Regions from separate parts of the Vibrio sp. Isolate22 genome, predicted to be linked through region 1. Evidence: predicted binding sites of a transcription regulator. Region 1 holds the regulator's gene; each other region holds the start of a gene.
What was found. The regulator CRP, encoded in region 1, controls carbon source genes, mostly activating them, when cyclic AMP is high. The targets are predictions, from matches to a motif close to TGTGANNNNNNTCACA.

Region 1 (4,292 bases):
ATTCTAGAGGCACAAGCTAACCTGCAATCTCTAGGTGGTATCAGCCTAGTGGAGGCAAAAGCGGGCGAAGCAGCATTTGTTTCTCCAGGCATTATCGATGCAACCAACATTGCTGAGCTACCAGATGAAGAGTACTTCGGCCCATTGCTGCAAGTGGTTCGTTACCAATCGCTAGAGCAAGCGGTTGAGTTAGCTAACGACACTCGCTTTGGTCTGTCTGCTGGCCTGGTATCAACCGACGATGCTGAGTGGGAATACTTTGTTGACCATATCCGCGCGGGTATTGTTAACCGTAACCGCCAGCTAACAGGCGCAAGTGGTGATGCTCCATTTGGTGGCCCGGGTGCGTCAGGCAACTTACGTCCAAGTGCTTACTACGCAGCGGACTACTGTGCTTACCCAATGGCTTCAATGGAAGGTGGTGAAACTCAGCTGCCAGCCACATTTAGCCCAGGTATCGAGCTGTAGTTTAGATTGATATTAAGCTAAGGCTTATTCGATAGTTATGAGATAAGGGAGCGGCGTATCGCTTCCTTATTTTACCCACGCTCAGCATCAAAATTGGGCGGCAGATAATAATAGAACAAGTATGTCACAGGCTGATGGCTGCTGACTTTGTGTCTCAGTCTCTCCCTTTCTAATCCAAATCACTAGCTTGCTAGAACCTCTGACAAGGAGTCACCATGACGCCCGATCTACTCTTTAAATCACTATGGGACGATTACATTCATAGACTTTGCCCGTCGGCAGAGAAAGTACATCACTTGCTAAAAGAAGATGAAGCGCTGATCAATGATCACATTGCACTGCGTACTTTTAATGTTGCCCCTCTAGGTATTGAAACATTAGCTAAACCTTTCCTAGAACTAGGCTACAAAGCGTGTGGTGATTACTTGTTTGAAAGTAAGAAGCTAGTGGCTAAACACTACGAACACCCCGATCCAAAACAACCGAAAGTGTTCATTAGTGAGTTGAAGGTAGAAGAGTGTTCTAGTGAACTACAGCAGATCGTTGCCAAATTGGTTGAGCAGGTTGATGCAAGTAAGCTAGAGGGACATGAATTCCTATTTGGTGGCCGCCTCTGGGATTTGAGCTTCGCTGATTTCCAACTATTAGCGAAGGAGAGCGAATACGCCTCTTGGTTAGCGGCTCACGGTTACGGTGCTAACCACTTCACGGTTAGTGTCAATCAACTGAACAAGTTTGATGAAGTTCAGGCTGTGAATGACTACCTAAGTGATGCTGGCTTTACGATTAACGCATCTGGTGGTGAAGTGAAAGGCTCTCCAGAGGTGTTATTAGAGCAATCATCAACAATGGCAGACAAAGTGCCAGTGGCATTTGTGGAAGGCAATGAGATGATTCCTGGTGGCTTCTATGAGTTCGCTAAGCGCTATGCGATGGCCAATGGTGAGCTTTATACCGGTTTTGTTGCTGCATCGGCAGACAAGATCTTCGAAAGCACCAACGGGTAACGAAAGATACGATTACGGGTTTTGTCCTAGAAACTCGGATACGCTTCGCTTCGAGAATGTTTACAAGGCGAGAGCCTCATGTGTTCCATTCGTATCTCGTATCTCGTATCTTCTCTCAATAAAGAAAAAGCCACCAAATTCGCATTTGGTGGCTTTCATATTTTTGACTCAGTTAATCGAAATTAACGAGTGCCGTATACCACGATAGTCTTACCGTGTGCAGAAATTAGGTTCTGCTCTTCTAGCATCTTCAAGATACGACCTACTGTCTCACGAGAACAACCAACGATTTGGCCAATCTCTTGACGAGTGATCTTGATTTGCATGCCGTCAGGGTGAGTCATTGCATCTGGCTGTTTCGCTAGGTTTAGTAGCGTTTGAGCGATACGACCTGTAACGTCAAGGAACGCTAAGTCACCAACCTTTTGGCTAGTTACTTGTAGGCGGCTTGCCATTTGCGCTGAAAGACGCATTAGGATGTCTGGGTTCACTTGGATAAGTTGACGGAACTTCTTGAAAGAAATTTCAGCTACTTCACAAGGAGATTTAGCACGAACCCAAGCTGTACGCTCTTGGTCTTCTTCGAACAAGCCTAGCTCACCGATGAAGTCGCCTTGGTTTAGGTAAGAAAGAATCATTTCCTTACCTTCTTCGTCTTTAATAAGAACTGCCACAGAACCTTTAACGATGTAGTACAAGGTCTCTGCCTTTTCACCAGCATGGATCAAAGTACTTTTTGAAGGGTACTTATGAATATGACAGTGTGAAAGGAACCACTCTAATGTTGGATCGGTTTGAGGTTTACCTAGAACCATAATATCTCACTTCCTCTGCAGGGGATGCTTGCCGCTTTCCGTATTTTAGCTAAGCCTGAATTGACTTCTTAGGATAAGAGCACTCGGTGAGCGCTGCAAGCTATCTTGTGTTTCGTTTAAGAATAGTATCCTTTTTCAGGTACTATTTCTTGATTTTAATCGTGACCAAGCTACGATTTTTTACGCAAAATTGTGCACATGATCACGGTATGAAAAGTAATCAGCCAGAATGTCGTTTTGTTAACCTATTTTCCCGGTTTCGATGAGTTGTTGTAGGATTGGCCTCACAATGAGCTCCATAGCAAAACTCATCTTGCCACCTGGCACCACTAGGGTGTTATGACGGGACATGAAAGAACCATCAATCATGGCCAAAAGATACGGGAAATCGACGTTTTTGATGCCGCGCAAACGTATAACAACGAAGCTTTCATCTAAACTTGGAATCCCTTTGGCGTTAAGTGGGTTTGATGTATCTACGGTTGGGACACGCTGAAAGTTGATATGAGTACGCGAAAATTGCGGCGTAATATAGTTAAGGTAATCATCCATTGAACGAACAATGGAGTCCATTACTGCTTCACGTGAGTGGCCACGATCGCGAGTGTCACGAACGAACTTTTGAATCCACTCTAGGTTTACGATAGGAACCATGCCAATCAGCAGGTCGACGTGTTGAGAGACATTAATGTCACCATCAACCACACCACCGTGTAGACCTTCGTAAAACATCACGTCTGAATTTTCAGGGATATCTTGCCATGGCGTGAAGGTGCCTGGCATTTGATTATAAGGCACAGCTTCATCGAACGTATGTAGGTAACTACGTACTTTACCTGTACCTTCATTACCGTACTTACGGAAAAACTCTTCTAATGCTGCGAAGTCGTTGGCTTGTGGGCCAAAGTAGCTGATGTGCTTACCTTGCTCACGTGCCTTGCGGATCTCCACGTCCATTTCTGGTCGAGTGAAGCGGTGAAAACTATCCCCTTCAACCCAAGCGGCCTTCACGTCCATCATGTTGAACATTTTTCGGAAGGCTTCTGAGGTAGTGGTGGTGCCGGCTCCTGAAGAACCCGTCACCGCAATAATTGGATGTTTAGCGGACATGACAACCCTTGTCTTATGAGTAACTTACTTGTTAGCAATCGTTTTCCACTATAACACGGCTCTGTGTTAAGCGCAGCTTAGAAGCGTTTTGTGAGTTGGATATCAACGGTTTCGTGCAGTTCGGAAAACACGATATTGGCCTCACCAGAAGCTAATTGATGTTTCACTTGGTCAATCTTGTTTTGTAGAGAGATCTCCACGTCGCCGTAGTCTGTACCCTCACGCAGTACGAATTCTTTGATGAGGTTTTCCAGCGTATCAGGCTCGATGTCTTTCCATGGGATGATCATAAATACTTCTCTCTTTTATGTTCATTGATATGTTGATGAGTTTGTCTAGTGATGTTTTTAGTACAACCCCAATTAGGGGCTGCGCTATCTTATCAAGGTTTCACTTATATCTTTAGTAGGCTTAGCGTTATGCTGAACCTTGGATACTTTCATAGTAGGCAGGCAGCGCTTCTTCTAACCAAAATCTTGGTTTTAGCGTACTACCAGTAATGAACCCCACATGACCCCCTTTCTGGAACAAGCGATAATCGATGTTATCTGGCAGCACGAATTTAGGAATCACATCATCAGTCATGAAAGGATCGTCTTTAGCGTGGATGATCTGAGTTGGTAGCTTTATCTTATTGAGCTTAGGAAGAGCAGAGGACTGTGCGTAATAGTCTTGAGCGTTCTTGAATCCGTGCAGAGGCGCGGTAATTCGTTCATCAAACTCATACAACTTATCAATCTTCTTGATTGTCTCAGCGGTGATGTCGAGCTTCTCTTGCAGCAGGTTAATCTTTTTTAGCGCGTTTGATTTGAGAGAGCTGAGCAGGTACATCTTGTAGAGCTTAGAAAAGCCTTTCTCAATGCGACTCGCGCAACAAGCCAGATCAAAAGGG
Region 2 (4,292 bases), on a different contig from region 1:
TTAAGCTTGTTGCCAATACGAGGATCGTTGTTGATCTTCTCTGCAATCTTGTTAACCGCGAAGATGATTTCTTTCGCTAGGTGGTAACCCGGTGCTGCTTTCGCTGCGAAGAAACAAACGCGTGGCTCACACTCAAAACCAGGCTCGTTAAGAATACGGTGGTACAGAGATAGAATGTGTAGCAAGTCTAGGTGCTGACGCTTGTATTCGTGTAAACGCTTGATTTGAACGTCGAAGATAGCGTTAGTGTCTAGCTCGATACCCATGTTCTCTTGAACCCAATCAGCAAGGCGCTGTTTGTTTTCTTTCTTAACCGCTATGAATTCTTTTTGGAATTTCGCGTCTGTCGCGTACTTAGCAATACCTTCTAGCTGCTCAAGTTTTGCTGGCCACTCTGTGCCAATCTTGTCAGTGATAAGCTTAGATAGACCAGGGTTACAGAACTTCAACCAACGACGCGGCGTGATACCGTTTGTTACGTTAGTCAATTTGCCAGGGAAGATTTCGTTGAACTCTGGGAACAGGTCTTTCTTAACCAACTGAGAGTGAAGTGCTGCTACACCGTTTACTTTGTAAGAGCCGATTACACATAGGTTTGCCATGCGAACCATACGGTGGAAACCTTCTTGGATGATAGAAAGCTTAGCTTGCTTCTCACCGTCACCAGGCCACATCTTGCGAACTTCTTGTAGGAAGCGGTGGTTGATTTCAAAAATGATTTCCATGTGACGAGGAAGTAGACGCTGGATTAGCGACTCAGACCAAGTCTCAAGTGCTTCAGGAAGTAGTGTGTGGTTCGTGTAAGCGAACGTGTTTGCACTGATGTCCCATGCAGTATCCCAGTCTAGGCCTTTCTCATCGATTAGGATGCGCATTAGTTCCGGAATCGCGATTGTTGGGTGCGTATCGTTAAGCTGGATAGTCTCTTGCTTAGGAAGATCAGCTAGAGCAAAACCTGCTGCTTCGTGGCGACGTAGGATATCGCGAACAGACGCTGCAGAGTGGAAGTACTGCTGCATTAGACGAAGCGTTTTACCTTTTTCGTGGTTGTCGTTCGGGTATAGAACCTTAGTAATGTTACCCGCATCGATTAGCGCGTGTTGTGCTTCGAAGTAATCACCGTTGTTGAAGCTTGCTAGTGAGAATGGTGCGATAGCCTGACATTCCCAAAGACGCAGTGGGTAAACCGTATTCGACTCGTAACCTACGATTGGCAGATCCCAAGGCATTGCTTTTACTTCCATACCTGGAACCCAAGTACGCACTTCTTTACCGTCAATGTATTCAACTTCAACATGACCGTAAAAACCAATGTGTTGCGCAAGTTCTGGACGAGCTACTTCCCATGGGTAACCTTCAACACCACGCCATGCGTCTGGTGCTTCTTGTTGACGACCGTCTTGGAAAGATTGCTTGAATAGGCCGTATTCGTAGTGAAGACCGTAGCCTACCGTTGGGTATTCTTGAGCGGCACAAGAATCCATGAAACAAGCCGCTAGACGACCAAGACCACCATTACCTAGTGATGGGTCACGTTCTTCTTCTAGAAGGTCAGTCAGGTTTTGACCTAACTCTTCCATAGCATGCGTGATCTGCTCGTACAGACCCATGCTGATTAGGTTGTTACCTGTTAGACGACCAATCAAGAATTCTAGCGAAAGGTAGTTCACGCTCTTCGCATTTTTGATTTTCTCGTCATTTTCAGTTTCTAACAGGTCAAATGTTGTAAGTTCGGCTAGCGCGCGACCCATCGCTAGGTACCATGCGCGGCTATCTGCGTTTTCTATTGTAGTTGCGTAGGTTGCAGATAGATGTTTCTTAACGCTTTCTTGGAACGACACTTTATCGAAAGTTTTTTGCTGAGTTGGTTTCATTTCAGAAATCTCGCTTTTAATAGTTCTAATTCATCTGTGACATATCGTGCATGGTCACCAGAAACTAAACATCCTCCCGCTAACGCGCCAAACTAGGAGTAGATGGGAGGGCGTAGGGGGCGTACCGACATAGGGTTAGTGATCTGACTCTCATGTTCTGACTTCGAACAAAAACTTGGAGTGACTAAGATCACAAGCTCCCGTTCGATAACTTAACTTCGATTGATGTGATTTTTATTTGACCTAATTAGAGTCATTGTCAAATCTGAGTTTCAGATCACGAAAATATTTTCCGAGTATCATCTTTTGCATTAAATACAGTGCAAATAGAAACAAAGTCACATTATTGAACCACCACAATTTGTGAGAAAAGTCACAAATAAAGGGCGTAGGGACTCAAAAACATGCAGGAGTGCAAGGTTTCTGCGGAGGATCATAGTCGGTGTCGTTTTGCTTCACGTAATATGAGTAAAGACTTAAGTAATTAGGCTAGTGTCATTGGACTGCACTCAATGCGTGCTTGATAGATTCCAGACCATAGCCACGGAATAGGTGTAAAACTTCGACATGTGGATCCCTTCGAAACTGACTCGTCCCGGCCGCTTACACAATGCAATTCTGCGTCCTAGGGTTCTCGATCTGCTTCAAAATGCAGATTGCTATAAACTCGTACTGTTCCGCTCTCCAGCTGGATACGGCAAGACCACCATGGCTGCCCAGTGGTTGGTAGATAAACCCAACGTGGGTTGGTATAGCATCGATGACAGTGACAACGATGCCTTCCGTTTTATCAACTACCTACTTCAATCACTCAATAAAGCGACGCAAAACGCCTGCCCTAATGCGCAAAAACTGGCAGAGAAAAGACAATTTTCATCGCTACACTCTCTATTAAGTGAAGTTTTCGCTGAGATGTCTGAGTTCCATCAGGAATGTTTCCTTGTATTGGATGACTATCACCTGGTTAACAATGACGACATCCACGAAGCCATGCGCTTTTTCCTAAAGCACATGCCCGACAACCTCACGCTTGTTGTGACCAGCCGCGGCACACCGCCACTGGGTACAGCAAACCTTCGTGTTCGTGACTTAATGATCGAACTAGGCAATGACTCTTTGGCATTCGATACCGAAGAGACAACACGCTTCTTTAATCAACGCGTTGCGGATGGCATTGATGATACAACCGCCGATAGTATTTGTAGTTATGTAGAAGGTTGGCCTTCTGCACTGCAACTTATCGCCCTTCAAGCACAGCACCAAAAGCGCACGCTGGCACAGTCTGCTGAGTCGTTCTCTCACTTCAACCATGCTCATTTATGGGATTACCTGGTTGAAGAAGTCTTCGACTTGCTAGACAAAGAAACCCGCCAGTTCTTGATGCAATGCTCTGTACTTGACCACTTTAATGATGAATTGGTGTGCGCACTTACTCAACGCGAAGATGCGCTTGGAATGATCGAATCTCTTAACCGATTTGGCCTATTCATCTACCCTCTTGAGGGAGAAAAGAACTGGTATCGCTTCCATAATCTGTTTGGTGAGTTCCTTGCTCATGAACGCCAAGCTCGCATTCCACAACAAGAAGCAGAATTGCACCGCAGTGCGGCAAAAGCGTGGATCAAACAGAAGACACCGCATCAAGCACTACGTCACGCACAGCGAGCCGATGATCCTGATTTGATTGTTCAGATACTCAGCGAACACGGTTGGCAAATGTTCAACCAAGGTGAACTGTCTTCACTAGAGATGGCAATCAAGCAGCTCACGACCGATCAGCTCTACAGCGAACCAAAACTGTCGATGCTACGTGCATGGTTGGCGCAAAGTCAGCATCGTTATGATCAAGTGGGTACCTTGTTAGAAGAGGCAGAAACTCAGTATCAAGCAAGAAACATTGAACTCGATACTCAACAGCAAGGCCAATACAACGCACTACGCGCACAAGTTGCTATCAACAGTAATGAACCTGAAAAAGCGCTCGAACTCGCAGAGCTTTCTCTAAGCCAGCTTAATACCACGGTTTACCGCAGCCGCATTGTGGCAACCTCGGTTGTTGGCGAAGTGAATCACGTAATGGGTAACCTAAGCCGTGCGCTACCAATGATGCAGCAAACTGAGAAGCTGGCTCGTCAGTATCAGGTTTACCATCAAGCACTGTGGGCAATTCTGCAGCAGAGTGAAATCTTGATTGCTCAAGGCTACGTTCAAGCTGCATTTGAATTGCAAGACAGCGCGTTCAAATTGATTGAAGAGCACCAACTGCAATATGTACCTCTGCATGAATTCTTGCTACGCGTACGAGCTCAGATCTTCTGGTGCTGGAACCGTTTAGATGAAGCAGAAGAGTGTTGCTACAAGGGCTTAGATATCCTTGGTCACCACTCTCCAAGTAAACACCTTCATAGTTACTCAATG
Region 3 (4,292 bases), on a different contig from region 1:
TGAGCAGGTTCTTGGTAGGCTCGATAAAGATCTCGCCACTGTAACCATCGACGATGGCTTGCTTACCATTCGCCTGCTCGAGGTTAATGCTAACCCCCATCACCGAAGGAATACCAAGCGCGCGAGATAAAATAGCAGCGTGCGAGTTCGCCGCCCCTTCCAATGAGATCACTGCCAACAGCTTCTCTTTTGGAATCGACGCTAATACAGAAGCCGTTAACTCACGAACCACCAGGATAATAGGTTTATCCAAGGTGCGAAGCTCATATTCGGAGTTATGGAGGAAATACAGCAGCCTTTGACCGAGCTCTCGGATATCCTGTGCCCTTTCACGCAGATAAACATCCGACATACGAGCAAAGCGATTGGAATAACTCTCGACCACTTGTCTTAGTGCCCAGTCCGCTTTATCGCCTTTCTGAATCTGGCTTTTTAGATCCTTACGCAACATAGGATCGTTGAGTAAGTGCGTGAACAGGTCAAAGATCGCCAATGCGTCTTTATTGATTTCACTGTCTAGGCGCTTTCGCATGCGCTTGAAGTCGTTGAGGGCATTTTCAACTGCCACTGCCAATAACTCTTGCTCGCGCTCAATATTGAGCGTCGAAGCAGGATACACATCAGTTAATTCAGGTTGAGTGTTATCCCACCACAGATCACCAATGGCAACTCCTGATGAGGCAGCAATACCTTTGATGCTTGGCAGTTTTTGTTGCTCCAACAGCCAATGACCTTGGGTTTGGGCGTGCGCCACAATAACCGCAAGTTGAGCCGAGAGCGTAACAAGGAAAGACTCTTCCATCTCGCTGAATAAGCGAGGCGTCTTTTGTTGAATAACCAATACACCAAGCACTTGCTTGCGATGGATAATAGGGGTGCCAAGAAAAGAGTGGTAAATGTTTTCTCCGAGCTCTGGAAAAAACTTATAAGCAGGGTGAGCAGACGCTTGTGCAAGGTTAATAGGTTCAGCGCTTCGTTTGACTAGGCCAACCAGACCTTCGTCGAAGCCAATGTGAATACTATTACCTTCAAAGATCAGGCCTTGAGTTGCCATCAACTCAAGGCGCTGCATATCATTATTGGCTAAATACACGGTGCAACATTCCGTCTGCATCGCACTGCATGTCTCTTTAACTAGAATATCAAGTGCTGTTGATACATCTTCAACTCTTGATACGTGTTCAACTATTTCCCTTAGTTGACTGAGCATGCTTAACCTCTACGCAATTTGCGTTTTCCTTTTGTTTTTCGCTCTTTAAACGGCATTGCTAAAGATGCGAACTCTTTCATCGCTCGACGGTAAACGTCTCGCTTAAAAGAAACAACTTGTCGAACTGGGTACCAGTAACTCACCCAACGCCAACCATCAAACTCAGGTGTACTCCCACGCTGCATATTGATACGCGATTCATCGCAATCTAAGCGTAAAAGGAACCACTTCTGTTTTTGTCCAATACAGACAGGTTTAGAATCCCATCGAACCAGTCGTTTGGGTAGCTTGTAGCGTAACCAATGACGACTTGTCGCGACGATCTTTACATCCTTTTTAGTAAGGCCAACCTCTTCATACAACTCACGGTACATTGCCTGTTCCGGAGTTTCACCTTCATCTATTCCCCCTTGAGGGAATTGCCATGAATGTTGCCCGTATCGTTTAGCCCAGAAGACCTGACCATGGTTGTTACAGATTACAATACCAACATTTAATCGGTAACCATCGCCATCTATCACTGGCCAACCTCTATCTAAATTTTTAATTACACTGATTTTTCCACATATCCCCAATTGGAGCAAACTTAGTGACGTGATAAGCGCTATATTTATGAATATTATCTGTGGATATGGATAAGTTTTGCTCAAATTTGAGTTACCCACATAATAGTGAGACCTAGACCACATTTATTCACCTTTTCTGTGAATAACTATGTGAAGAATTAGTCGCAATCGTTTTTTTTAATCCATAGATTCATCAACACTAAAACCTACCCACTAGAAAAACAAAAACTTAAACATTAAAAATCAACACCTTAAAACAAAAATAGAAAATCAAAGCATAGTAAAAACATAAAAGATCTTTTGAAAACACAAGCTGCTCAAAGATCAACCACCCCGGTGTTTATCCACACTAGCAAGTGAAAGATTCATTTTACACCCCATTTGGCAAGCATTTTATCCACCCAAAACCCCTGTTTATTTATCCACTAAATTAATATTTCAATTAATTACCTTTATGTCCTGTGGATAACCCTAACTTTGATCCCTTTTCAGGCTAGGAGATCATTTCTTAACCAGTCGTCATTTGGTGATAACTTCTGATAAAATCATTTTTTTGATCATGCCTTTTATTATGAAACCAGAACCACAAACACAAGAAGAGCTGTTAGAGCGAGCATATGCGATCGCCGGGATGACCTTCAAAGAGCTCGCCGATGAAGCAGAGATGGACATGCCTAATGATCTTAAGCGAGACAAAGGATGGGTTGGGCAACTGTTAGAGTGGCACTTGGGCGCACCTGCTGGCAGTAAACCAGAACAGGATTTCGCGAAACTAGGCATCGAACTTAAGAGTATTCCTATTGGCTATTCTGGTAAGCCACTCGAAACCACCTTTGTTTGTGTTGCACCATTAATGGGTGTGCAAGGGCTGACATGGGAAACCAGCCACGTTCGTAACAAGCTATCTAAAGTGTTGTGGATTCCAGTAGAAGGCGAAAGAGAAATCCCATTGGCAGAGAGACACGTTGGATCACCACTATTGTGGACGCCAAGCGAGGCTGAAGACGAAATACTCAAAAGAGATTGGGAAGAGCTGATGGAGTTGATCGTTTTAGGGAATGTTGAACAGATCACTGCAAGGCATGGAGAAGCACTGCATCTGCGTCCAAAGGCCGCAAACAGCCGCGTTTTGACCGAGGCCTATGGTGCGAGTGGCAAGCCAATCAAAACCAAACCTCGTGGATTCTATTTACGAACTCAATTTACTCATAACATACTCACGACACACTACGCATAGTACCTTGATAGCCATGCATCAATGACTAAAAGTAAGGCGCTAAGGGCTTGTATCTAATGAGGTTTCAACGCTAATTCAATATCGCAGTAGCTTTGACTTGGCTCGTTACCAAATTCGTCGTAAGCATTGTGTAAACGAAGGTAGGCCTTCTCAAAACCTAGCCGGAGTAACTCCTCTTTCACTTGATCCAAAGATCCAAAGTGAAGCGGTTCACCATCTTGTTTTACTGGCTCTAGCTTGTGTTTGTATTCCACGGCTAGTAGATATTCTGAGATGTCAGAACAACCAATAACGTACACTTTCGGTGTCTGGTACGAGTCTTTGTGATCGCCATGTAACCACATGTCTAACTGATGCTTTTGCATAACAGGCCTCCCTTGCTCTCTTTAGCTTAGTAGAACTCTTTTTGTTTACTAGGGTGGGCTGATCTTTCAAGCTTAAAAAAGCAAAAAAGAGAAGCCAGTGCTTCTCTCTTTTTGCCAGTTCTAGTTCAAAGCTCCCACTTTGACACCTAACCATCACTGTCGATTATTTAAGGGGTTGATGGTGCTATCAACCCCTGCAGATTACGTCGGTATTCGCGCACTAAGGACACGACGAAGATGACGAACGCGACGTTCAATGGTGACCACTTCAGGTTCAGAGAAACCAATTGGACGACCATCGGCCTCAAGGCCAATATCTCTTAGCAAATGAGCGTTGTGCCATGGTAGGTCTAGTGAACTACGACGCACTTTTCGCTGCCATTCCCGCTCTTCACGACGAAGATCGGCACGGATAAGGACTGTTGCTAATTTTAAATATACTGAGTGACGCATAATAACTCTCCAGTTGTTGAATAAACTGAGGAAAAATAGCGTGTTAGATAGTATGAGGGCTTCTCACTTAGCTGCTATTTTTCCGCAGCCAAATAAGGATACGGATCTATTAGTTAGGTTTATCTTGGGTGTTTCGATCGGCCATAGCTGAGGTTTGTGACATAACAGTCACCATGTCAGTACACGGTTCAAACGATGCGCAAATGTGCTGTATAAAATCGAAATGTTTCATTTGCGCCTCCAAGCTAACTAAAAAATCCAAAAAGAAATGGGGTAGTAAAAGCAGACAAGTCTTTGTTAAAACTCTGCTTTCACGGTTAAAGTCTAACCAAGTGAGTATATTATTCAACCGATAATTGGTTAACATTTTCAAAACAATGCATTCACCTAAAATATCAGTTGCATATTCATTTATATATAAGATATTCACTATGATTATATAAAATCACAGCATATCTCTC

Region 2: the regulator CRP is predicted to act here: its motif matches at 2,237-2,252, upstream of malT (HTH-type transcriptional regulator MalT).
Region 3: the regulator CRP is predicted to act here: its motif matches at 1,883-1,898, upstream of rppH (RNA pyrophosphohydrolase).

The regions. Positions count from the first base shown of each region.
Region 1 is NZ_JAKEUW010000009.1:10,436-14,727, reverse strand. Features, by position in the region: gene astD (succinylglutamate-semialdehyde dehydrogenase) at 1-468, shown strand, start outside; gene L1D55_RS07520 (DUF1338 domain-containing protein) at 684-1,475, shown strand; gene crp (cAMP-activated global transcriptional regulator CRP) at 1,658-2,290, opposite strand; gene L1D55_RS07510 (phosphoribulokinase) at 2,531-3,400, opposite strand; gene L1D55_RS07505 (YheU family protein) at 3,478-3,690, opposite strand; gene L1D55_RS07500 (hydrolase) at 3,818-4,292, opposite strand, start outside.
Region 2 is NZ_JAKEUW010000085.1:1,463-5,754, reverse strand. Features, by position in the region: gene L1D55_RS25420 (glycogen/starch/alpha-glucan phosphorylase) at 1-1,874, opposite strand, end outside; gene malT (HTH-type transcriptional regulator MalT) at 2,442-4,292, shown strand, end outside.
Region 3 is NZ_JAKEUW010000097.1:3,870-8,161, forward strand. Features, by position in the region: gene ptsP (phosphoenolpyruvate--protein phosphotransferase) at 1-1,210, opposite strand, end outside; gene rppH (RNA pyrophosphohydrolase) at 1,213-1,731, opposite strand; gene mutH (DNA mismatch repair endonuclease MutH) at 2,348-3,013, shown strand; gene L1D55_RS26070 (DUF6482 family protein) at 3,067-3,378, opposite strand; gene L1D55_RS26075 (DUF1127 domain-containing protein) at 3,580-3,831, opposite strand.